3 regions of the Pseudarthrobacter sp. KH_020_B genome follow, and region 2 is predicted to be linked to each of the others. Evidence: predicted binding sites of a transcription regulator. Region 2 holds the regulator's gene; each other region holds the start of a gene.
What was found. Region 2 encodes HrcA, which represses chaperone genes, less so after heat shock. Its sites were predicted from a motif close to TTNGCACTCGNNNNNNNCGAGTGCNAA; they were not measured.
Positions count from the first base shown of each region.

Region 1: a site for HrcA is predicted at 1,399-1,425, ahead of groES (co-chaperone GroES). Genes of this name have one in related genera too.
Region 3: a site for HrcA is predicted at 2,084-2,110, ahead of groL (chaperonin GroEL). Genes of this name have one in related genera too.

Region 1 is NZ_CM174506.1:3,325,485-3,332,760, reverse strand. Features, by position in the region: gene AC3IT0_RS15340 (class I SAM-dependent methyltransferase) at 1-925, opposite strand, end outside; gene AC3IT0_RS15335 (hypothetical protein) at 981-1,364, shown strand; gene groES (co-chaperone GroES) at 1,585-1,878, shown strand; gene groL (chaperonin GroEL) at 1,956-3,566, shown strand; gene AC3IT0_RS15320 (dihydrofolate reductase family protein) at 3,633-4,235, opposite strand; gene AC3IT0_RS15315 (ATP-dependent DNA ligase) at 4,299-5,822, shown strand; gene AC3IT0_RS15310 (LuxR C-terminal-related transcriptional regulator) at 5,926-7,276, shown strand, end outside.
Region 2 is NZ_CM174506.1:2,538,669-2,545,944, forward strand. Features, by position in the region: gene AC3IT0_RS11630 (PhoH family protein) at 1-54, opposite strand, end outside; gene AC3IT0_RS11635 (GerMN domain-containing protein) at 601-1,386, shown strand; gene AC3IT0_RS11640 (16S rRNA (uracil(1498)-N(3))-methyltransferase) at 1,408-2,190, opposite strand; gene dnaJ (molecular chaperone DnaJ) at 2,193-3,320, opposite strand; gene hrcA (heat-inducible transcriptional repressor HrcA) at 3,399-4,412, opposite strand; gene AC3IT0_RS11655 (DUF3097 domain-containing protein) at 4,560-5,408, shown strand; gene AC3IT0_RS11660 (DUF4870 domain-containing protein) at 5,536-5,955, shown strand; gene hemW (radical SAM family heme chaperone HemW) at 5,970-7,199, opposite strand; gene lepA (translation elongation factor 4) at 7,236-7,276, opposite strand, start outside.
Region 3 is NZ_CM174506.1:929,022-936,297, reverse strand. Features, by position in the region: gene AC3IT0_RS04485 (ABC transporter substrate-binding protein) at 1-188, shown strand, start outside; gene groL (chaperonin GroEL) at 277-1,905, opposite strand; gene AC3IT0_RS04475 (ABC transporter substrate-binding protein) at 2,197-3,477, opposite strand; gene AC3IT0_RS04470 (cold-shock protein) at 3,474-3,680, opposite strand; gene AC3IT0_RS04465 (LytR C-terminal domain-containing protein) at 3,839-4,456, opposite strand; gene AC3IT0_RS04460 (DUF3263 domain-containing protein) at 4,508-4,837, opposite strand; gene AC3IT0_RS04455 (uracil-DNA glycosylase) at 4,952-5,722, shown strand; gene AC3IT0_RS04450 (siderophore-interacting protein) at 5,737-6,576, shown strand; gene AC3IT0_RS04445 (threonine/serine exporter family protein) at 6,599-7,276, opposite strand, start outside.

The DNA.
Region 1 (7,276 bases), 790 kb from region 2:
GGTGCCCGCCCAGTTCAAGCGCGACGTCGGCCACCAGGCCAGCGCGGATCACCGCACCATCGGGTTCGTACAGGTAGCCCGCCGCCGGTCCCACCGGCGCGGCCGGGCCGCCGTCGAAGTCTTCAGCGCTGGTCAGCTCGGCAGCACCCTGCGGGCCAAGCAGCAGGGCCGCCCGGCGGATTCCGGGCCGGCGTACGGAGTTGAACCACAGGGCCACCTCGGTGACGTCGCCGCCCACAGACACCCACTGCGCCTCGCAGCCGGCGGGAACTGACTCGTGCGGCATGCCGGGGCCCATTTTGACTCCAACGGCACGCCCGGTGGCAGCGAGCGATTCCACAAAGGACAGCGGCGGCGAAAACGCCTCAGGATCCCAGATCCTCTTGGTACCGGAGGTGGAGGTGACCCGTCGGGCGGGATCCAGCCAGACGCCGTCGACCCCTTCCAGAGGGACGGTGGTGGCGTCCGAATGCACCACGGTGGCGTTGGGGAAGGGGATCAGGTTGACCGTGGCGCAGGCAGCCGTGGTTTCGTCCATTTCCACTGCCGTGACCGTGATGTCCATCGACGCGAGGGCCAGCGAGTCCGCGGCGAGGCCGCACCCGAGGTCGGCCACGTGGCGGACGCCGGCCTGCGCAAAGCGCTCGGCATGCCTGGCGGCAACGGTGAGCCGGGTGGCCTGTTCCAGCCCGGCCTGCGTGAACAGCATGCTCCGGGCGAACTCGCCGAACTTCAGCTCGGCCCTGGTGCGCAGCCGGGACTGGGTGAGGACGGCGGAGACCAGTGCGGGGGAGTGCCCGGCCTTGCGGAGGGATGCGTTGAGCTCAAAGGCCTTGTCCTCGCTGTACGGGCCCAGGGACGCCAGCAGCTCCCAGCCTTCGCTCGTGAGCAGTGGGGCGATCTGGTCCTGCGGTGCTTGAGCCATGCGTTCAAGCCTAGTGGAGGTGGCCCCTCGGCCAGTTCCCGCTAGGGTTGAAGGCATGGAAGACAGCGCAGGCACCCAGCCGTCCGGACCACCCCAAGCCAACAAACCGGACCTGGTGAAGGTCGCCCGCCCCGCGCTGATTGCAGGATCCGCAGTGGCCGTGGTCTGCGTCGCGCTGCTCGTGATCATCTTCTTCCTGGACACGTTCAACGCCACTGTGTACTCCGTGGGCGGCAAGGACATCCAGGACGCCACGGACGAGGCACGCGACATCCGCGGCCTCTACGCCGGGGCACGCGTAGGCGGCATCATCCTGCTGGTGGTCTCGCTGCTGGCCGCCATCGGCGGTGCCGTGGTGCTGTACCTGCGGCGTGGCACCGTCAGTGAAGAAGACGACGGCGACGAGGACGTCGATCTCGAAGACCTCACCGGACGGTAATGGCTGTTAGCCGCTGTTCGCCGGAGACATAATTCTGGCACTCGCCTTGACCGAGTGCTAACCAGTACATAGAGTCATCATTAGCACTCTCCCTAGGAGGGTGCTAATACATGACGAGCTGCCAGCCAGGCTGCTGCCGGCACCGCGACGACGGTTTGCCAGCCACGGCGAAGCAGTTCAACTGTCCACAAATTTCGCTGACGTAGAAGGAGAGGTCCGAGTGTCGGTCTCTATTAAGCCTCTTGAGGATCGTATTGTTGTCCGCCCGCTCGAAGCCGAGCAGACCACGGCTTCCGGCCTGGTTATCCCGGACTCCGCACAGGAGAAGCCGCAGGAAGGCGAAGTTGTTGCAGTCGGCCCCGGCCGCTTCGAAGACGGCAACCGCGTACCTGTCGACGTAGCCGTTGGCGACGTTGTTATCTACTCCAAGTACGGTGGAACCGAAGTCAAGACCGGTGGCAACGAGTACCTCGTGCTGTCCGCCCGCGACGTTCTGGCGATCGTCGTAAAGTAACTCTTTGGATCCCCGTGCTGCTGATCATGCATTCCGCTGGTCAGCTGCGCGGGGTTCTGTCTTGAAAGGACAAAACCATGGCAAAGCAGCTTGCGTTTAACGACGCTGCACGCCGGTCGCTTGAAGCCGGCATCGATAAGCTCGCCAACACTGTCAAGGTGACGCTCGGCCCGCGCGGCCGCAACGTCGTGCTCGACAAAAAGTGGGGGGCACCCACCATCACCAACGACGGCGTCACCATTGCCCGCGAAATTGAGCTGGATGACCCGTACGAGAACCTCGGCGCGCAGCTGGCCAAGGAAGTAGCCACCAAGACCAACGATGTTGCCGGCGACGGCACCACCACGGCCACCGTGCTCGCCCAGGCCCTGGTCAAGGAAGGCCTGCGCAACGTTGCGGCTGGCGCCGCTCCGGGCCAGATCAAGCGCGGCATCGAGGTTTCCGTAGAAGCCATTGCAGCGCGCCTGCTCGAGAACGCACGCCCGGTTGAAGGCACCCAGGTTGCCAGCGTGGCAGCAATCTCGGCCCAGAGCGACGAAATCGGCGAGCTCCTCGCCGAGGCGTTCGGCAAGGTCGGCAAGGATGGTGTGATCACCATCGAGGAGTCCTCCACCACGCAGACCGAGCTGGTCCTCACCGAAGGCATGCAGTTCGACAAGGGCTACCTGTCCCCGTACTTCGTGACCGACACCGAACGCCAGGAAGCCGTCCTCGAGGACGCCCTCATCCTGATCAACCAGGGCAAGATCTCCTCCGTGCAGGATTTCCTGCCGCTGCTGGAGAAGGCGCTGCAGAGCTCCAAGCCGCTCTTCATCATTGCCGAAGACGTTGAGGGCGAGGCCCTGTCCACGCTGATCGTCAACCGCATCCGCGGCACCCTGAACGTGGTTGCCGTCAAGGCTCCGGGCTTCGGCGACCGCCGCAAGGCCATGCTCCAGGACATCGCCACCCTCACCGGTGCGCAGGTTGTCTCCGCGGAACTGGGCCTCAGCCTGGACTCCGTTGGCCTTGAGGTGCTGGGTACCGCCCGCCGCATCACGGTCACCAAGGACAACACCACCATCGTTGACGGCGCCGGTTCCGCAGAAGACGTCGCAGCCCGGGTTTCCCAGCTGCGCGCCGAGCTGACCCGCACCGACTCCGACTGGGACAGGGAAAAGCTTCAGGAGCGCCTGGCCAAGCTGGCCGGCGGCATCGGTGTCATCAAGGTCGGCGCCGCCACCGAAGTTGAACTGAAGGAAAAGAAGCACCGCATCGAAGATGCAGTGTCCTCCACCCGCGCCGCCCTCGAAGAGGGCATCGTGGCCGGTGGCGGTTCCGCACTGATCCACGCCCTGAAGGCCCTCGACGAGGATCCTGCAGTCAAGGCCCTCGAAGGCGACGCCGCCGCTGCTGTGGGCATCGTCCGCCGCGCGCTGGTCCAGCCGCTTCGCTGGATCGCCCAGAACGCCGGTTTCGACGGCTACGTTGTCACCGCCAAGGTTGCCGACCTCGAAACCAACAACGGCTTCAACGCCAAGACGGGCCAGTACGAGGACCTGATCGCCGCCGGTGTCATCGACCCGGTCAAGGTCACCCGAGCAGCCCTGCGCAACGCGGCGTCCATCGCTGCGCTGGTTCTCACCACCGAGACCCTCGTCGTGGAGAAGCCCGCAACCGAAGACGAGCACGCAGGCCACAGCCACTGACCTGACGCTCGCTGAAAGTCAGCACAAAAAACCGGTCCAGCTTCAGCTGGGCCGGTTTTTTGTGCCCTACGCGCCCGTCATGTCCTGCGTCTCGACCTCGCCCGCGCGCTCGTAGACCAGCGACACGGACCCCTTCGGGAAGGTGCGGGCCGGCTCGGCGAGACGGAAGGACGCGGGGATAGTCCCGGCGTCGAAGAGGCGTTTGCCCTGCCCGAGGGTGACCGGATAGAGCCAGAAGTGCAGGCGGTCGATCACGTTTGCCGCCAGCAGGGAACGGATGAGGACTCCGCTGCCAAACATGTGCACCTGGTTGTACTCCTCACGGAGCCGGCCAGCAGCCTCGGCATCCGGCAGCACGGTGGTGCCCGCCCAGCTCGGCGCCGTCAGGGTGCTGGAGACGACGAACTTCGGCACGCGGTTCAGCGTGTTGCCGACGTCGTCAGACTGGTGCGGCCAGTAGGCCGCGAAGATGTCGTAGGTCTTCCGGCCGAGAAGCAGGGCGTCAATGAGGTCGATCTCGGCGCCGATGGCGGCGTCGGCCTCGTCATCTGACACGGGCGCCTGCCAGCCACCGAAGGCGAAGTTGCCCTCAGTGTCCTCCTCGCGGCCGCCGGGGCCCTGGTAGACGCCGTCGAGGGTGATGAACAGGTTCGCGACGATGATTCCCATGCGTTCATTCTGGAACTGCGCTCCGGCACTGTCCAGAGTCGGACGGCGTGGCAGACTGATGCCATGCTGCTCGACGAGCTCGTGACGACCTCGGATGCCGTCGCGTCCACCCGCTCCCGGCTCGCGAAGATCGAGGCACTGGCCGGCCTGCTGCGCCGGCTCGAGCCGGCGGACATTGCGACCGCCGTCGGCTTGCTCACCGCCAGACCGCGACAGGGCCGGGTCGGGATCGGCTGGCGTGGCATGGCAGCTGCCATGGGGGAGCCGGCGGCCGAGCCGAGTCTCACTGTCGCCGACCTCGACGCTGTTCTGGATCGGCTGTTGGTCACCGCGGGCGCTGGATCGGCCGCGGAGCGCGCCGCGACCCTCCGGTTGCTCACTGCGGCAGCCACCGAGCGCGAGCAAGCCTTCATCGCCGGCGTGCTGCTCGGCGAACTGCGTACCGGCGCGCTCGAGGGGGTACTGACGGATGCCGTGGCCCGCGCCGCCGATCGGCCCGTCGACGCCGTACGCCGGGCGGCGATGCTCTCCGGCGATCTCGGCGAGACGGCCCTGCTGGCGATGACGGGCACGGCGGCCCAGCTTGACGCCGTCGGCCTCGTCGTCGGCCGTCCCGTTCAGCCCATGCTCGCATCAACCGCGGCCAGCGCCAGCGCGGCGCTGGAGGCCACTGGGGAGGCCTCGGTGGAATACAAGCTCGACGGCGCTCGCATCCAGGTGCATCGCGTCGGCAACGATGTGCGCATCTACACTCGCACCTTGGCCGAGGTGACCCACAGGCTGCCTGAGGTGGTGGAGGTGGTGCGGGGACTGCCGGTGCGCGATGTGATCCTCGACGGCGAGACCCTCGCCCTCGACGAGGACGGCGGGCCGCGACCGTTCCAGGAGACCATGTCCCGGTTCGGTGCGGATGCGGCGCGCGCCACGGTGCTGCATCCGTGGTTCTTCGACGTGCTGCACATCGACGGGCGCGACCTGCTCGATGAGCCGCTGGCGACGCGCATCGGCGTGCTCGAACGTATCGCCCCCGAGCACCGGATCCCGGGGGAGATCACGGCGGATGCGGCCGTTGCCGAGAGAGTGTCGCGCGATGCGCTTGCCGCGGGACACGAGGGCGTGGTGGTGAAGGCGGTCGGATCGGCCTACGCGGCCGGCCGGCGTGGCTCCAACTGGATCAAGGTGAAGCCGGTGCTCACCTACGACCTGGTGGTGCTCGCCTGCGAGTGGGGGTCAGGGCGGCGGACCGGGCTCCTGTCGAACCTGCACTTGGGGGCCCTCGACCCGGCCGGCGAGTTCGGCGAACCAGGTGGCTACGTGATGGTGGGCAAGACTTTCAAGGGCCTCACCGACGCGCTGCTGAGCTGGCAGACCGAGAAGTTCCAGGAGCTCGAGGTGCGGCGCACGGCGGGTACCGTCTGGGTTGAGCCCGTCACCGTCGTCGAGATCGCGATCGACGGTGTGCAGCAGTCCTCGCGCTATCCGGGCGGAATCGCCCTTCGGTTCGCACGCGTCAAGCGCTACCGCGACGACAAGACGGCGGCGGAGGCCGACACCATTCAGACGCTGCGCGCACTGCAGCGTCCGTAGCTTGCCCCGGTTCCCCAGCGGGCGTACCGTGGCGCTTAAATACGGTCGCGTCCAGCGCGTGGCAGGGCCACACCGGCCGGGGACGGTGTCCGAAAGGGGCCAGATGTCAGCTGAAACAGGCATTGACCAGGGCAGGTCAGCCTTCCAGGAACATCGCTGGACCGAGGCCTACCAGACCTTCCGTGAAGCCGATAAACGCGGCGGGTTGCCGGCTGCCGACCTCGAACGGCTGGCTACGGCCGAGATCCTGACCGGCGAAAGCACCACAGGGCTGGAGACCCTCACCCGTGCCCACGAGGAATACCTGGTGATGGGCGACGCCGAGAGTGCCGCACGGTGCGCGGGCTGGATGGGCATGCACCTGATTTTCCTGGGGGAGCCGGCTCGGGCCGGAGGGTGGTTGGCCCGCGGCCAGCGGCTCGTGGATGAACTGGCCGAGCCGGGCGCCGTGCAGGGCCTCCTGCTCCTCCCGGAGGGCCTGGGCAAACTTTACGGGGGTGATCCGGCGGGTGCCCTGCAGGCGTTCTCCCGAGTTGCCGAATTCGGCCAGCGGTTCCACGACAAGGACCTGTCCGCGCTGGGCCTCCTCGGCACAGGCCAGGCCACCCTGATGCTTGGCCACCCTGACAAAGGACTCAAGATATTCGACGAGGTCATGGTGGCCGTCACGGCAGGTGAACTCTCCCCGATCCCGTCGGGGATTATCTACTGCGCAGTCATCGGCAACTGCCACCTGGTCTTCGATCTGGAGAGGGCCCTGGAATGGACGGCTGCCCTGGACCGCTGGTGCCGTGCACGCCCTGACATGGTGTCCTTCAGCGGCCAGTGCCAGTCGCACCGCGCCGAACTCTTCATGCTCCATGGGGCCTGGGCCGAGGCACTGATGGCGGCTGCGGCTGCCCAGGGACTTGCCGTAAGGGGTGATCCCCAGGCACTTTACGGAGCCTACTACCAGCAGGGGGAGGTGGAACGGCTGAGTGGAAAACTGGACGACGCCGAAGCTTCCTACCGGCAGGCGGCCCGATCCGGCTATGAGCCACAGCCTGGCCTCGCCCTGGTCTGGCTGGCCCGCGGTGATGCGCAGCAGGCACAAGCGATGATCCGGAGGGCAGCTGGCGCGGCAGACCTCGCTACCCGCCGGAACATGTTGCCGGCACTGGTGGAGATCGAGCTGGCCGCCTCCGATCTGGACGCCGCGCGGCGAGGTTTTCGGGAGCTGGAAGCCCTGGCCCACGAATGCACTATGCCCATGATCCGGGCCGTTGCCGGCCAGGCGGACGGCGCGGTCCGGCTGGCCGACGGCGACCCCTCCGCTGCCCTGAAACCGCTCCGGGAGGCGTGGCGGCTGTGGCAGGAGCTCGGTGTCCCGTACGAAGCGGCGCGGTGCGAGGCGTTGGCCGGCAGCGCCTGCCGCGCACTTGGCGATGAGGCCTCGGCGCTGATGTACCTGGAGG
Region 2 (7,276 bases):
TCCGGCGGCGCGGTCAGTATTGAGCCGGCGCTTTCCGTTCGCTGATTCAGTCATGGTGCTGGCCCGCAGGCCCGTGGTCTCCTCCAGTTCGAAATTTAAGTGCCGCCGGCTGCTGCGTGACCGGGGCTATTGCCGAGCACGATGGAGCCAGCGGAGTCCTTCCATCTTACGCCAGGAGGCACCTTCCGGCAGCGCCCGGCGGTCTCCGGCAAGGCCGTCCGTCGCCGGCTTGCTGCGGGACGGTTGGCGTCATTAGGTATCAACTTCATATCGGGCTCATATCGTTCCCGTTGCAGTTGGGCCGCCGGCCCGGATTCGGTCCATTTGGCGGAGGTGGCTATGCGATGCTGGAAATCAAAGCCGTCCGGGGACCGGCTCACGAGGCCCAAGCCTCACTATTTCACAGCCAGGAAGGACAGGGCCACGAGAGTGCCGGAAACAGCGACCCCCCTCACTTCCAAACGCGCCGCGCCGCGTTTCCGTCCACAACGTCTCCTGGGTCTACTGCCAGCATTCCTTCTTCTCACCGGTTGTATCGCGGGCCCTAGCCCTGAGCCCAACCTGACGGCAAACGCCGGCCCGGCCGCCACGGGCTCCCCCATGGCGCCCTCCACCAGCGCGCCCCTGGAAACCACACAGTCTTCGAATAAGGCACCGGTGTACTGGATCGGACGAAGCAACAACAACGCGTTCCTGTACCGGGAATTCCGGGACGTGCCGGAGCAGGAGAATCCCGTGACGCGCGCCCTGCGGGCCATGATGTCCGAGAAGCCGCTGGACCCGGACTTCTTCACGCCCTGGCAGAATCCCGAGAAACTCGCCTCGTCCATCTCCGGCAAGAACGTCATCACCGTCGACGTCTCGGAGGATGCCTTTAACAGCAATCTCGATGCCGACATGGCCGGCCGTGCCATTCAGCAGCTGGTCTTTACCGCTACTGCAGCGGCTGCGAGTTCCGGCCTGATCGATTCCGGCCAGCAGATCCAGGTGAGGATCTTGGTGGACAGCCACACCGATTACGTCGCCTTCGACCACGTGCAGCTTGGCGACCCCATGTCCCGGGCTGCCGGCATGGTGGCGCCCGTGTGGATCATCGATCCGCAGGAAGGCACGGACCTGGCCGGCGGAAGCGTCAAGATCACCGGCCGCAGCACCGTTCCGGGCGGAAAGCTCCGCTGGCAGATCCTCCGGGCCGAAGCCAACGGGAACAAGACGCCCTATTTGACCGGGGAGACCACTGCAGCTGCCGAAGCGGCCCAGTCCGGGGTGTTCACGCTTGCCCTCAGCCTGTCCTCGGGAGATTACGAGCTCCGCGTTTCGCAGGTGGATGCGGCCGGCAGCGGCCAGGAGCTGAATGTCGACACGCGGAACTTCAACGTCCGGTAGCAGCCTTCGCAGCAGGCCTCCTCAGGATACCGGGGCTGTCCAGCGTCCCAGTACGTCGCTCGCCAGAACAACAGCTGCCGGTCCGGCCGTGGATGACCTCAGGACGTGGTGTCCCAGGAGCGCCGTCACGGCGCCGGCGTCGCAAAGCCGGGTGACTTCGCGGGGACTGATTCCGCCTTCCGGGCCAACGATGAGCAGAATCTCCAGGGGCCCGGCGTCCACCTGGGTGGCCTGCCATGATTCCAGGACAGACCGGAGCGGCCGGACCGCGTCTTCGTGCAGGATTACGGCCAGATCCGCCGCCGCCACGGCTGCCGCAAGGCCCGGCGTTTCGACGGCGGCGCGCACCTCGGGGATCCAGGCGCGGCGTGCCTGCTTGGCGGCGGCAGTGACCACGGACTGCCATTTTGCGTGGGCCTTGGCCGCGCGCTCACCCTTCCAGCGGACAATTGATCGCTCGGACTGCCAGGGAACAACAGCGTCGATCCCCAGCTCGGTTGCCGTTTCCACGGCCAGTTCATCGCGGTCCCCCTTGGCCAGTGCCTGCACCAGGACCAGCCGGATGCCGGGCTGGTGCTCCACAACGAGGGCGGAGCATTCCACGGTGAGCTCCGCAGGCGACGCCGAGACAACAGTTCCGCTCAGCCGCTTTCCGGCGCCGTCGGCAATGTCCACCGCCTCTCCGGGAGCGAGCCGTTTCACGGTCACTGCGTGGCGTGCCTCCGGTCCCCGAAGGACAAAACGGGCACCGGGCACCAGCTCGTCCAGCGACCCGGCACCGCTGAAGAAAACGGGATTGCTCACTGCTATAGGTTACCGAACCGGTCCCGCAGCTTGGCAAAGACGCCGCCGCTGGCAGCCAGCTTGCCTTCCGTGAACTGCTCGCCCCGCAGCTTCGCCAACTGCCGCAGGAGATCCTCCTGCGCGGCATCGAGTTTGGCAGGCGTGTCCACCTGCAGATGGACCATCAGGTCCCCACGGCCGTAACCGCGCAGGTGCGTCACGCCGAGACCACGGAGCGTGATGATCTCCCCGGACTGCGTCCCCGCCTTGACGTCGATCTCCTGCAGCCCGTCAAACGTTTCCAGCGACAGCTCGGTGCCCAGGGCGGCGGCAGTCATCGGGATGTGCAGCGTTGCGTGCAGGTCGTCACCGTCGCGGGCGTAGGTGGCGTCGTTGTTGACCCGGAGTTCCACGTAGAGGTCCCCGGACGGTCCTCCGGCCAGGCCTGCTTCGCCCTGCCCGGAGAGCTGGATCCGGGTGCCTGTGGCAACACCGGCCGGCACTTTGATGGTCAGCGACCGCCGGCTGCGGATGCGGCCTTGTCCGCTGCATTCGTTGCAGGGGTCCTTGATGACCGTTCCGAAGCCTTCGCAGCTGCCACACGGGGCCGCCGTCATGACCTGGCCCAGGATGGAGCGCACCGCGCGCTGGATCTGGCCGCTGCCGCCGCAGATATCGCAACGCACAGGGTGGCTGCCTTCCCGGCAGCATGAGCCGTTGCAAGTGGGGCAGGTTACGGCGGTGTCCACTTCGAGTTTACGGTTGACGCCAAACACGGCATCGCGGAGTTCGATCCGGACACTAATCAGCGCGTCCTGGCCGCGGCGGACGCGGGACGCGGGGCCCGAGGAGCCGCCGGCACCGAAGAACGTGTCGAAAATGTCCTGGAACGCGAAGCCCTGGCCGGAGTACCCGCCACCGCCGAACCCGTTGTCGGTGCCGTTCTCGTTACCGGTGGTGTCATAGATCCGGCGCTTCTGCGGGTCCGAAAGTACCTCATAGGCGTGCGTCACGGCCTTGAAGCGGTCCGATGCATCGTCCCCGGGGTTTACGTCCGGGTGAAGAGTGCGGGCAAGCTTGCGGTAGGCCTTCTTGATCTCTTCCCCGGTGGCTTCCGGCGAGACTCCGAGGACGTCGTAGTGGCTGCTCAAAGTTCGTATCTCTTCCTTGTTGTACTGCCGGCCAGCCGGGCTGCCGGGACTGCTCTTCGTGCCTGGACCGTGGTGCTGTTACGGGCCCAGAATTCTTGAAAGGTAACGGGCTACTGCCCTGACGGCGGCCATGGTGGTGGGATAGTCCATCCGGGTGGGGCCCAGCACACCGATCTTGGCAGTGCTGTCAGGTCCGTAGCCCGTGGCCACCACGGAGGCCTCCGCGAGCCCGTCGTAAGGGTTTTCACGCCCGATACTGACTGCCACGCCCCTCGGATCCTGCGCCATGTCGCTCAGGAGGCGCAACAGGACAACCTGCTCCTCGAGGGCTTCCAGGACCGGTCCGATACTGAGCGGAAAATCCACATTGGAACGGGCGAGGTTCGCCGTTCCGGCCATGACCATGCGTTCCTCGCGGCTGTTGTGCGCGAGCGTTTCCAGCCCGTGGGCCAAAGCCTGGGCAGCTGCCCGCTGGCCCGGACTGACGGACGAAACAACTCCCGGCAGCGAGGGGGTCAGCCGGCTCAGCGACGTGCCCGCAAGGGAACCGAGGAAATGCGTCCGCAAGGCCGCGATGGCGTCGTCGCCGAGGTCCTGGCCGACGTCGATCACGCGCTGTTCGACTTTGCCGGTGGTGGCGATGAGGACCACCAGGACCTGCCGGGGCGCGAGCAGGACAAATTCGATGTGGCGGATAGTGGCGCGGCTCAGGTGAGGATACTGCACGACGGCGACCTGGTTGGTCAGCTGTGACAGCATCCTGACGGTCCTGTCCAGGACGTCGTCCAAATCGTCTGCGCCCTCCAGCAGCAACTGGATTGCACGCCGTTCCGCGTGGGAAAGCGGCTTTACCGCTGAAATCTGGTCCACAAACAGCCGATAGCCTTTGTCTGTGGGGATCCGACCGGCGCTGGTGTGCGGGGCCGTGATCAGGCCTTCGTCTTCGAGGGCCGCCATATCATTGCGGATGGTGGCACTGGACACGCCGAGGTGATGGCGTTCCACGAGTGCTTTGGAACCCACTGGCTCGCGGGAGTGGACATAGTCCTCCACGATGGCGCGCAGTACTTCGAGTTTGCGCGGCTCGCTCATACTCCACCTCCATCCGTGGTCACTGCAGGGTTAGCACTCGACATGCCTAAGTGCTAACAGTCTAATATGAGTCACCCCGTTGTTAGCATTGGTACCGCTCCGGGCGAAATTCCGGGCCAGGAACTAGCGGCAAGGCGGAATCAATCCATGCAGTACCAGAACTGGGGTCCGCAGGAGATCACCGCGCCCGTCAGAAGCGAACTCCCTGAGGTTCCCGTGGAACGCGGCATGGTGCTCGAAGACGCCCAGTCAGGCTGGGTGGGGGCGGTGACCCTGGTGGAGAAGTCAGGCGGCATGCATGTAGTGGCCCTCGAAGACCGGCGCGGCAAGTCCCGGTCCTTCCGGCTCGGCTTCGGGTTCCTCCTGGAGGGACAGCCCATCCGGCTCGTTGCCCCGGCGCCCCGGCAGGCTGCCCCCGTGGTTGCCGGCCGGACCGCGTCCGGCTCAGTCCGCGTGGCCGGCCAGCGTGCCCAGGTGGCCAAGGCCAGCAGAATCTGGGTGGAGGGAAAGCACGACGCCGAACTGGTGGAAAAAGTCTGGGGTGACGATCTCCGCGTGGAGGGCATCGTCGTCGAGCCTTTGCATGGCATTGATGACCTGGCGGGGGCGGTGGCCGCGTTCGGTCCCGGCCCGGGCCGCCGGCTGGGGGTCCTGGTGGACCACCTGGTGCCGGACTCGAAAGAGTCGCGCATCGCGGCGGCCGTGATGGCCTCCCCCGGCGCGGCCGGGAATGTCCTGATCGTCGGGCACCCTTACGTTGACGTGTGGCAGGCGATCCGCCCCGCTGTCCTGGGCATCGAACAATGGCCGTTGGTGCCCCGCGGGCAGGACTGGAAGACCGGCATCCTGGCAGCGTTCGGCTGGCCGCACTCCACCAAGGAAGACATCGGGCTGGGCTGGCAGAAGCTGCTGGGCGCTGTCCGCAGCTACGCGGACCTGGAAGCATCACTGCTCGGCAGGGTGGAGGAGGTCATCGACTTCCTGACGGTGCCGTAAGGCGGGTCCGGCTGCTGGCGGCGGCATTTGGTGGCAGAACCAGTATTCTTGGTACTGCGGAGGCTGCAGTTGCTTCAGTCCGGCATTCTCCAACCCAGCACCATTGCACTTTCGAAGGAAGAAAACCGTGGCACAAAACGCACGCGAGCACCGGGACGACCACGGTGGCCAGGGCCGTTCCGAGTACCAGGGCGTTCCGGCAAATGCGCTGCCGCTGACGGCCAGCGAAGACCGCCAGTGGGCCACGCTGGCACACTTCGGCGGGATCCTCGGCTGTGTTCCGTCACTGCTGATCTACCTGATTTTCCGTGAGCGCGGGCCGTTTACCGCCCAGGAATCGAAGGAAGCGCTGAACTTCAGCCTGCCGCCCACCATTGCTGCGCTGGTGGCCAACCTCCTGGTGTTCATTCCGGTGGTGGGAAACATCTTCGCCGTCATCGCCACCCTGATCTGGATTGCCCTGACCTGCTTCTCCGTGGCCGCAGGCATCCACGTCAACAAGGGCCAGCCCCACCGATACCAGTACAACCTGCGCTGGATCAAGTAGTCCCCACCCGCGAGTCAGTCCGGCAGGATCCTGCGGACCACTGCGTCGGCCAGCAGGCGGCCCTTGAGGGTCAATATCAGCTTGCCGTGGAAGGCAGCCGGCGCCTCCACCAGGCCGTCGGCAATGAGCCCGGCCACCGCGTGACGGCCGTATTCGCCCAGCGTTGACGTTGCCAGCCCCGACACGAGCCGGGCCTCAAGCATCACGCGCTCAACCTCGCGGGTGTCGGCGTCGAGCGTTTCCCGCCCGGCGGCCGGCGACAGGCCCTGCGCGAGCCGTCCCGCGTAGGCCGTTGGGTGCTTGACGTTCCACCACCGCACTCCGCCGACGTGAGAGTGTGCACCGGGTCCGATGCCCCACCAGTCGTCCCCGCGCCAGTACGCGAGGTTGTGCCGGCATGCCTGCTCCGGCGTCCGGGACCAGTTGCTGACCTCATACCAGCTGAGGCCCGCAGCACCGATCAGCTGGTCGGCGAGTTCGTACTTGTCGGCGTGGTCGTCGTCGTCGATTCCCGGGACCTCGCCACGGCGGATCTGGGCGGCCAGTTTGGTGCCGTCCTCCACGATCAGCGCGTAGGCACTGATGTGGTCCGGCTCGTAGGAAAGTGCGGTTTCGAGGGAGTAGCGCCAGTCCGCCAGTGACTCCCCCGGCGTCCCGTAGATAAGATCCAGGCTCACGGCCAGTCCGGCATCCCGCGCCCATTGCACCACCTGCGGCACGCGGCTGGGCGTGTGCGTGCGGTCCAGGACCTTCAGGACATGGGGAACGGCAGACTGCATGCCAAAGGAAACCCGGGTGAAACCGGCATCGGCCAGCACCTGCAGGGATGCAGGGGTGACCGAGTCCGGGTTTGCTTCCGTGGTCACTTCGGCGCCGGGTTCCAGGCCCCAGTGCCCGACGGCGGCCGTCAGGATCCGGGCGAGGTCTTCCGCGGGGAGCAGCGTGGGGGTGCCGCCGCCGAAGAAGACCGTGCTCAGGGGTCGGTCCGGAAGACCCGAGTCCCGCAGGGCCGTGGCCGCGAAGTCCACTTCGGACACGGCCGTGGTGGCGTAGGCGTCCTGGGACGCTCCGCCGCCCAGCTCGGTGGCCGTGTAGGTGTTGAAGTCGCAGTATCCGCAGCGCACCGCGCAGAACGGGATGTGCACGTACAGCCCGAAGGCCCGGTCCGCCGCACCGTCCACTGCCTGGGCGGGCAGCAGGCCGTCCGACGGCGCCGGGTCGCCGAGGGGAAGAACGCTAGGCATTGCAGGGGCGTCCGGTGTTGCCGGCCACTGTCATCACTACTTCTTGGCCTTGTCCTTGGACTCTTCGGTGGTCAGCG
Region 3 (7,276 bases), 1.6 Mb from region 2:
CCTTCCTGAAGGACATCGCTCCGGATATCGCCGACGCGCCTCCCGTCCCGCCGGTGGGTGCCGGCAGCGTCCAGAACGTCATCAAACGGTTCACCGATGAAGTCCTCTACGACCGGATGACTCCGCAGGCGGCGGCCGAAGCGTTCAAGAAGGAAGTCGAAGGAATGCTGGCCACGGCCCGCAAGTAACGGAGCCAGGCAAAAACAAAAAAGCGGCCCCCTCCAGTGGAGGGGGCCGCATTTTGGTTTGCGCGGAACGTATTCCGGGCGCTGGGGACTAGAAGCCGCCCATGCCGCCCATGTCGTCGCCGCCGCCCATGGCCGGAGCGTGCTTCTCCGGCTTGTCGGCCACAACGGCCTCGGTGGTGAGGAACAGTCCGGCAATGGAAGCCGCGTTCTGCAGGGCAGAGCGGGTTACCTTGACGGGGTCGTTGATGCCGGCAGCAAGCAGGTCGACGTACTCGCCGGTTGCTGCGTTCAGGCCGTGGCCTGCAGGCAGGCCGCGGACCTTGTCGACAACAACGCCAGGCTCGAGGCCGGCGTTGAAGGCGATCTGCTTCAGCGGGGCGTCGATGGCAACGCGGACGATGTTGGCGCCCGTTGCTTCGTCACCCTGGAGCTGCAGGTTGGCGAACGCCTTGGCGCCGGCCTGGATCAGTGCAACGCCGCCACCGGCGACGATGCCTTCTTCAACAGCAGCCTTCGCGTTGCGGACAGCGTCCTCAATGCGGTGCTTGCGTTCCTTGAGCTCAACTTCGGTTGCGGCACCGGCCTTGATGACTGCAACGCCGCCGGCCAGCTTGGCCAGGCGTTCCTGCAGCTTCTCGCGGTCGTAGTCCGAATCGGAGTTTTCGATCTCGGCACGGATCTGGGAAACGCGGCCAGCGATCTGGTCGGCGTCGCCGGCACCTTCAACGATGGTGGTCTCGTCCTTGGTGACAACAACCTTGCGGGCGCGTCCCAGGAGTTCCAGTCCGGCGGTCTCCAGCTTGAGTCCGACTTCCTCGGCGATGACCTGGCCACCGGTGAGGACAGCGATGTCGGCCAGCTGGGCCTTGCGGCGGTCGCCGAAGCCCGGAGCCTTGACGGCAACACTCTTGAACGTGCCACGGATCTTGTTGACGATCAGGGTGGCCAGGGCCTCGCCCTCGATGTCCTCGGCAATGATCAGCAGCGGCTTGCTGGACTGCATGACCTTTTCCAGGACAGCAACCAGTTCCTTGACGTTGGAGATCTTGGAGTTGACGATCAGGATGTAGGGATCCTCAAGGACCGTTTCCTGGCGATCGGTGTCGGTGACGAAGTAGGCCGAGATGTAGCCCTTGTCGAAGCGCATGCCTTCGGTGAGCTCGAGCTCCAGGCCGAAGGTGTTGGACTCCTCGACGGTGATAACGCCTTCTTTGCCCACCTTGTCCAGGGCTTCAGCGATCAGGGCGCCGATTTCGTCGTCACCGGCGGAGATGGAAGCCGTAGCCGCAATCTCTTCCTTGGTTTCGATTTCCTTGGCGGAGGCCAGCAGTTCAACCGTGACGGCCGCTACAGCCTTCTCGATGCCGCGCTTGAGGGACAGCGGGTCAGCGCCGGCCGCAACGTTGCGCAGGCCTTCCTTGACGAGGGCCTGGGCCAGCACGGTAGCCGTGGTGGTGCCGTCGCCCGCGACGTCATCCGTCTTCTTGGCAACTTCCTTGACCAGCTCGGCGCCGATCTTTTCGTAAGGGTCGTCCAGCTCGATCTCCTTGGCGATGGAAACACCATCGTTGGTGATCGTGGGGGCGCCCCACTTCTTTTCGAGGACGACGTTGCGTCCACGCGGGCCGAGGGTGACCTTGACGGCGTCGGCGAGGATGTTCAGGCCCCGCTCAAGACCGCGGCGTGCCTCTTCATCAAATGCAATGATCTTGGCCATAACGGCAGTAGTCCTTTCGGGACAGTCGTTAAGAATGAACCTCACTGCAGTGCCCGCGACGGACGATCCTTCACCGGCGGCCTCTGTATGCCGCGGCTGGGGATCTCACTCCAGCTAGGTATTTCTCTCGCTCCACGACCGCCGCCAAGCTCCGCTGCCGGATAAACCGGACGTTGCTTTAGCAGTCGGTACGTAGGAGTGCTAAGTCAATAATTAGCACTCCCTAGGTGAGAGTGCAAGCGAAAGGTCCCGCAAATCGCCTTGTCAGGGCAGCCCGTTCGCCACCGGCGATCAGCCGGTGGCCCGCCCTGCCGCCTCACGGCCGCTGAGCACTGCCCTGTTGTCTGCGCCGTAGGTGAACACCATGTAGTTGGCCGTGGTGATGTCACCGTTGGAATCGAAGGCAACCGGCCCCGATTCGCCGTCGTAATTAATGTCCGCTCCGGTCTTCAGGGCCGCGAGGCAGTCGGGGTAGGACAGGCACGGCTTGGTGGCCGGGCCAGTGGCCTGCGCGCCGGGCTGACTGCGAGCTGTCCCGCCGGACACGGCGATCAGGTTCGCGGCGATGGAGCGGCCGGCATCGTCGTCAGCCTTCGCTGCCGCCAGGACCGCGAGGTTCACGGCGTCGTAGGTCTCCGCGGCGAACGAAAGGTCTTTCAATGCTGGGTTGACCGACACAAGGCGGGCTTGGAAGTCCGCGGACGGCAGCACACCAGGCACCACTGCACGCGCGCCGTCGAGGGCCTTGGATCCCAGCCCCGAACCGTACTGGGCGAAGGCACCGTCGCTCAGGATGATGCGCTTGCCCGAAAGTCCCGCGTTATTGAGTTCTGCGATGGCGCCCTGGGCGTCGTCCCTGGCGATCAGCACCACTGCGTCAGGCGTGGCGGCCTTGGCAGCGGCGGCGGCGTTCCCGGCGGCGCCGGGCTTGAATGCGGTGGTGGAGACAGTCTCCAGGCCTGCGTTCTTGGCAGCGCCGGCCACCGCGGCAGCTACGTCCTTGCCGTAGGCGCTCTCCTGATGGACCACGGCAAGGCTCTTTGCGCCGCCGTCCTTGGCGAGTTTCACCAGCACCGAGGCCTGGGCAACGTCCGCCGCCGCCGTCCTGAAGTAATAGCCGCCGCTCTTGTAGCGGGACAGGCCGGCAGCGGAGTTGGCCGGCGAGACGAGCGGGACGCGGCCAGCCGAGAGGACGTCGATGGCGGCGGCCGCGTGACTCGAATCCGTGGGTCCAATGACCGCATCAACCTTGGCTGAGGCCAGATTCCTGGCCTGGGCATCCGTTCCATCACCGTCGCCGACCACCAGATCGACGGGCCTGCCCTTGTGACCGCCGGCCGCATTGATCTCCTTGATGGCAAGCTGGGCCGCGGCGAGCTGCGAGTCGTTGAGGAAGGCCTGCTCCCCTGTGCTGTCCTGGATCAGCCCGATCCGCAGCGTGCCGTCACCGGATGCTTCAGCGGATTCAACGCGGGCGTTGCCGCCGGCTCCGACACAGCCGGCCAGTGCCACCAGGAGTGCCGTGCCTGTAGCTGAGCGGAGGATTATTGAACGCAAACTGCGGGAGGTCACTGCGCGGGCCGGACGTTTTCTGCCTGCGGGCCTTTCTCGCCTTCGCCGACTTCAAGCTCGACGCGCTGTCCCTCATCCAGGGCCCGGTAGCCCTCGCCCTCAATGGCTGACCAGTGCACAAAGACATCGTCCCCGGAGCCGTCCACCGTAATAAAGCCGTAGCCCTTTTCGGCGTTGAACCACTTAACCGTTCCCAATGCCATGATGTCCACTCTTTCCGTCGTGCCGTCGGTCCCCGGCGGAAGTGTGCCGCTTGTTACGGACCGAAGCCTGAAATCACTCTAGCGACAAGCCAACCGGCGGGCCGAGCCACACGGCCGCTCCGGTGCCCAAAAGTTATTCAGGCGTAACCGCCGAAGTGTCACCGGTAGTCCGGGCCCAGGACAACAACCAGCGGAACCTGGAACTCCTGGCTCTCCACCAGGGTAGGGATGCTTAGGAGTTCGGAGACTGCTTCGGCGTTGGCTTTCTGCGCCGGTCCTGCATAGAAGATTGCGGATGTCTGCTGCGGTGCGCCGCCCCAGTTCCCCACCTGGCCCAGCGTCCAGCCATCGGCCTGGACCATCGAGCTGATGCGTCCGGCGAGCCCGGCCGTACCGGCGGCGTTGTAGATGGCCACGCCCTGGGTCTTGTCCAGCCCAACCGCGGAGGGAATGTTGCTGGGCGAAGCGCTGGGCTCGGCGTCGGCGCTCGCAGAGGGCTCCGGGTCCGCGGAAGATTCGGTGGTGGCCGACGGTGCCGCGCTTGCCTCGGGCGCCGCGGGTGATTCCAGGCTGGTGGAGGCTTCACTGCCGGCCTGGGTGAACCCGAGCTTGGGAAGGATCAGGAAGGACACCACTCCGATGGCCAATGCCACAATCCCCACCGCGAGGATGGGCCACAGCTTGCGGCGGGCAGGCGCCGAGGCCGCACGGTGGACGCCCTGCCGCGAGGCGGACTCCGGAACCTTATCGAATTCATCCCGAGCGTATTTGGTCATGGTGGGGAGACGTCCTTGTTGATTGCTGCTGATGGCTCAGCACGAGCGTGGTCAGGCGTCGGAACCCAGGCGTCGTGCAGTGCGTGCCCGGTGACGCGACGTACGTAGTCTACGCAATCTCTTCACCAGCATGGGGTCGTGGGCCAGTGCAGCCTCGGTGTCGATGAGGGCGTTGAGCAGCTGGTAGTAGTGGGTCGCGGACAGATCGAACAGCTCCCTGATGGCCTGTTCCTTGGCCCCCGCGTACTTCCACCATTGCCGCTCCAATGCCAGCATCTGCTGGTCGCGCTCGCTTAATGGGGAGTCGCGGAGCGCAAAATCCGCTAGCAAAGTGCCGCGCTCCTCCGGCTCCGGCATATGTTCCCGAGCAGGCTCCGCCACGGCACATCCCTTCGCTGGTTGAGTAGAAAGTCTCCTCCCATGTTACGGCGTGAATAACATCATTGTCATTTGCGCCCCGGCTGCAGCGGCCGGTAACCCTGCGAGAATGGGAGCGTGTTTGATTCTGACGCGCTGTTCGAACTGACGGCGGACCCGGCGGAGGCCGTTGGCTTTGCCGAGCTTGCCGCCTTGCCGCTCAGTGAGCTGATGGCCGCCGACTGGGCGGAGGCGCTGGGCCCCTTGGAGAGTGAGCTGCGCGGCGTCCTGGGCTTCCTGGCCACCGAAGTTGCCGCGGGGCACCAAGTCCTGCCGGCGCCGTCGAACGTTCTGCGCGCCTTCCGGCAGCCGCTGGCCGGTGTGAAGGTCCTGGTGGTGGGCCAGGACCCCTACCCGACGCCGGGCCACGCGATCGGCCTGTCCTTCGCCGTTGACGGGCGGACCCGCCCCATCCCGCGGAGCCTGGCGAATATCTACCGCGAGCTGGAGGCCGATCTGGGCCTTCCCGCGCGCGTCCACGGCGACCTGTCCGCCTGGGCCAGCCAAGGGGTCCTGCTGCTGAACCGGGTCATGAGCGTCCGCGCCGGGGCCGCCGGCTCCCACCGCGGCAAAGGCTGGGAGGCCATCACGACGGCGGCAGTCACCGCGGTTGCCAACCGGCGCACGTCCGACGGCGGCCCGGCGCCGCTGGTGGCGCTGCTGTGGGGCAAGGACGCGGAGAATGTCCGCCCGCTCCTGTCGGGCGCGGCGGCCGTGTCCAGCGCCCACCCCAGCCCGTTGTCGGCGTCGCGCGGGTTCTTCGGCTCCCGGCCCTTCAGCACCGTCAACCGGCTGCTGCAGGACCAGGGTTGCCCGGGCGTAACCTGGGACCTCCCCCCGGTTCCTTAGCTTAGGGTTACCTTATGAGCACTCTTCCGGCCGCCACCAACGCCACGAAAAAGACACGTCCGCAGATCGATCTCACGGTCATTCGACGGGAGGAACTCTCGCCGCACATGGTCAGGATCGTGGCCGGCGGCGAAGGTTTTGCCGCCTACGTGAACAACAGCTTCGTGGACCGCTACATCAAAATTGTCTTCCCACAGCCCGGCGTTGACTATGCCCAGCCCCTGGACCTGTGGACCATCCGCGAAACCATGCCCCGCGAGCAGTGGCCCTACACCCGCACGTACACGGTCCGCTGGGTGGACACCGAGGCGCAGGAACTCGCCATCGACTTTGTGATCCACGGCGACGAGGGGCTGGCCGGTCCCTGGGCGGCTGCCGCGCAGCCCGGCGACGCCTTCACTTTTACCGGCCCGGGCGGCGCGTACAACCCGGCGCCCGACGCCGACTGGTACCTTTTTGCCGGTGATGAAGCCGCACTTCCCGCCATCGCCGCCGCCATCGAATCCTTGCCGGCGGAAGCGCGTGGCCTGGCGTTTGTCGAGGTGGACAGCGATGCCGACGTCCAGCCCATCGGCTCCCCGGCGGGGCTCCAGGTGACCTGGCTCCGCCGCAACGGCGCTCCTGCGGGCTTCGGGGACCTCCTCATTTCAGCGGTGGCCGACGCCGAGTGGCCCGCTGGCCGGGTTGACGTTTTTGCCCACGGCGAGCGCGGCTACATGAAGAGACTGCGGGACGTGTTTTTCGTCCAGCGCGGCCTTGAACGGAGCCAGGTTTCACTGTCCGGCTACTGGGCCCAGGGCCGGGTGGAGGACGACTTCCAGGCCGAGAAAAAACTGCCCGTCGGGAAGATCTAAGCAGGGAAAATCTGAGCAGTACCTAGCGGCGCCGGGCGCGGCGGCGTTCGTTGCTGGCCAGGCTGCGTGTCAGCGGCCTGGCCAGGGTGTCGCCGAGGACAATGCCGCCGGCCGTGCCCAGGACGATCGCGCCGGCGTTGAGCATACCGCCGGCGCCGAAGATGATTTCGGATTCCTCGATGGTCAGCACATACATGGACCGGAAAATGGTCAGCCCGGGCAGTAGGATCAGGGCCGCCGGGACGGCCACCACCAACTGGGGAGCGCCCATCTTCAGCGCCACCACGCGCGCCAGCAGGCCAATCACGACGGCGGCGAGCGCCGGCGAGAACCGGTCACCGACGCCGAGGGACGAGGCACCCAACAGCACAAAATAGCCCACCACGCCCACGCCTGCGGTGGGCAGCAGGAGCTCCCACGAGGTCTGCTCCGTCACACCGATGGCCATCACGGCCACGGCGATAAAGATCACCAGGACCCAGAGGTCGTAGGCAGGCGGGAACGTCTCGGTGACATCAATTTGCTGCATTCCGGTCATCGCGCCCACTACGAAGGCCACGGCGATCCCGGCCACAATCGCGCCGAAAGTCAGCAAGGTGGACAGGAACCGGCCCGCAGCGGTCACAGGGAAGCCGTTGATGGCGTCCTGGACCGAGGAGACGAGCCGCCCGGTGGGCAGGAGCAGGAGGATTCCGCCCAC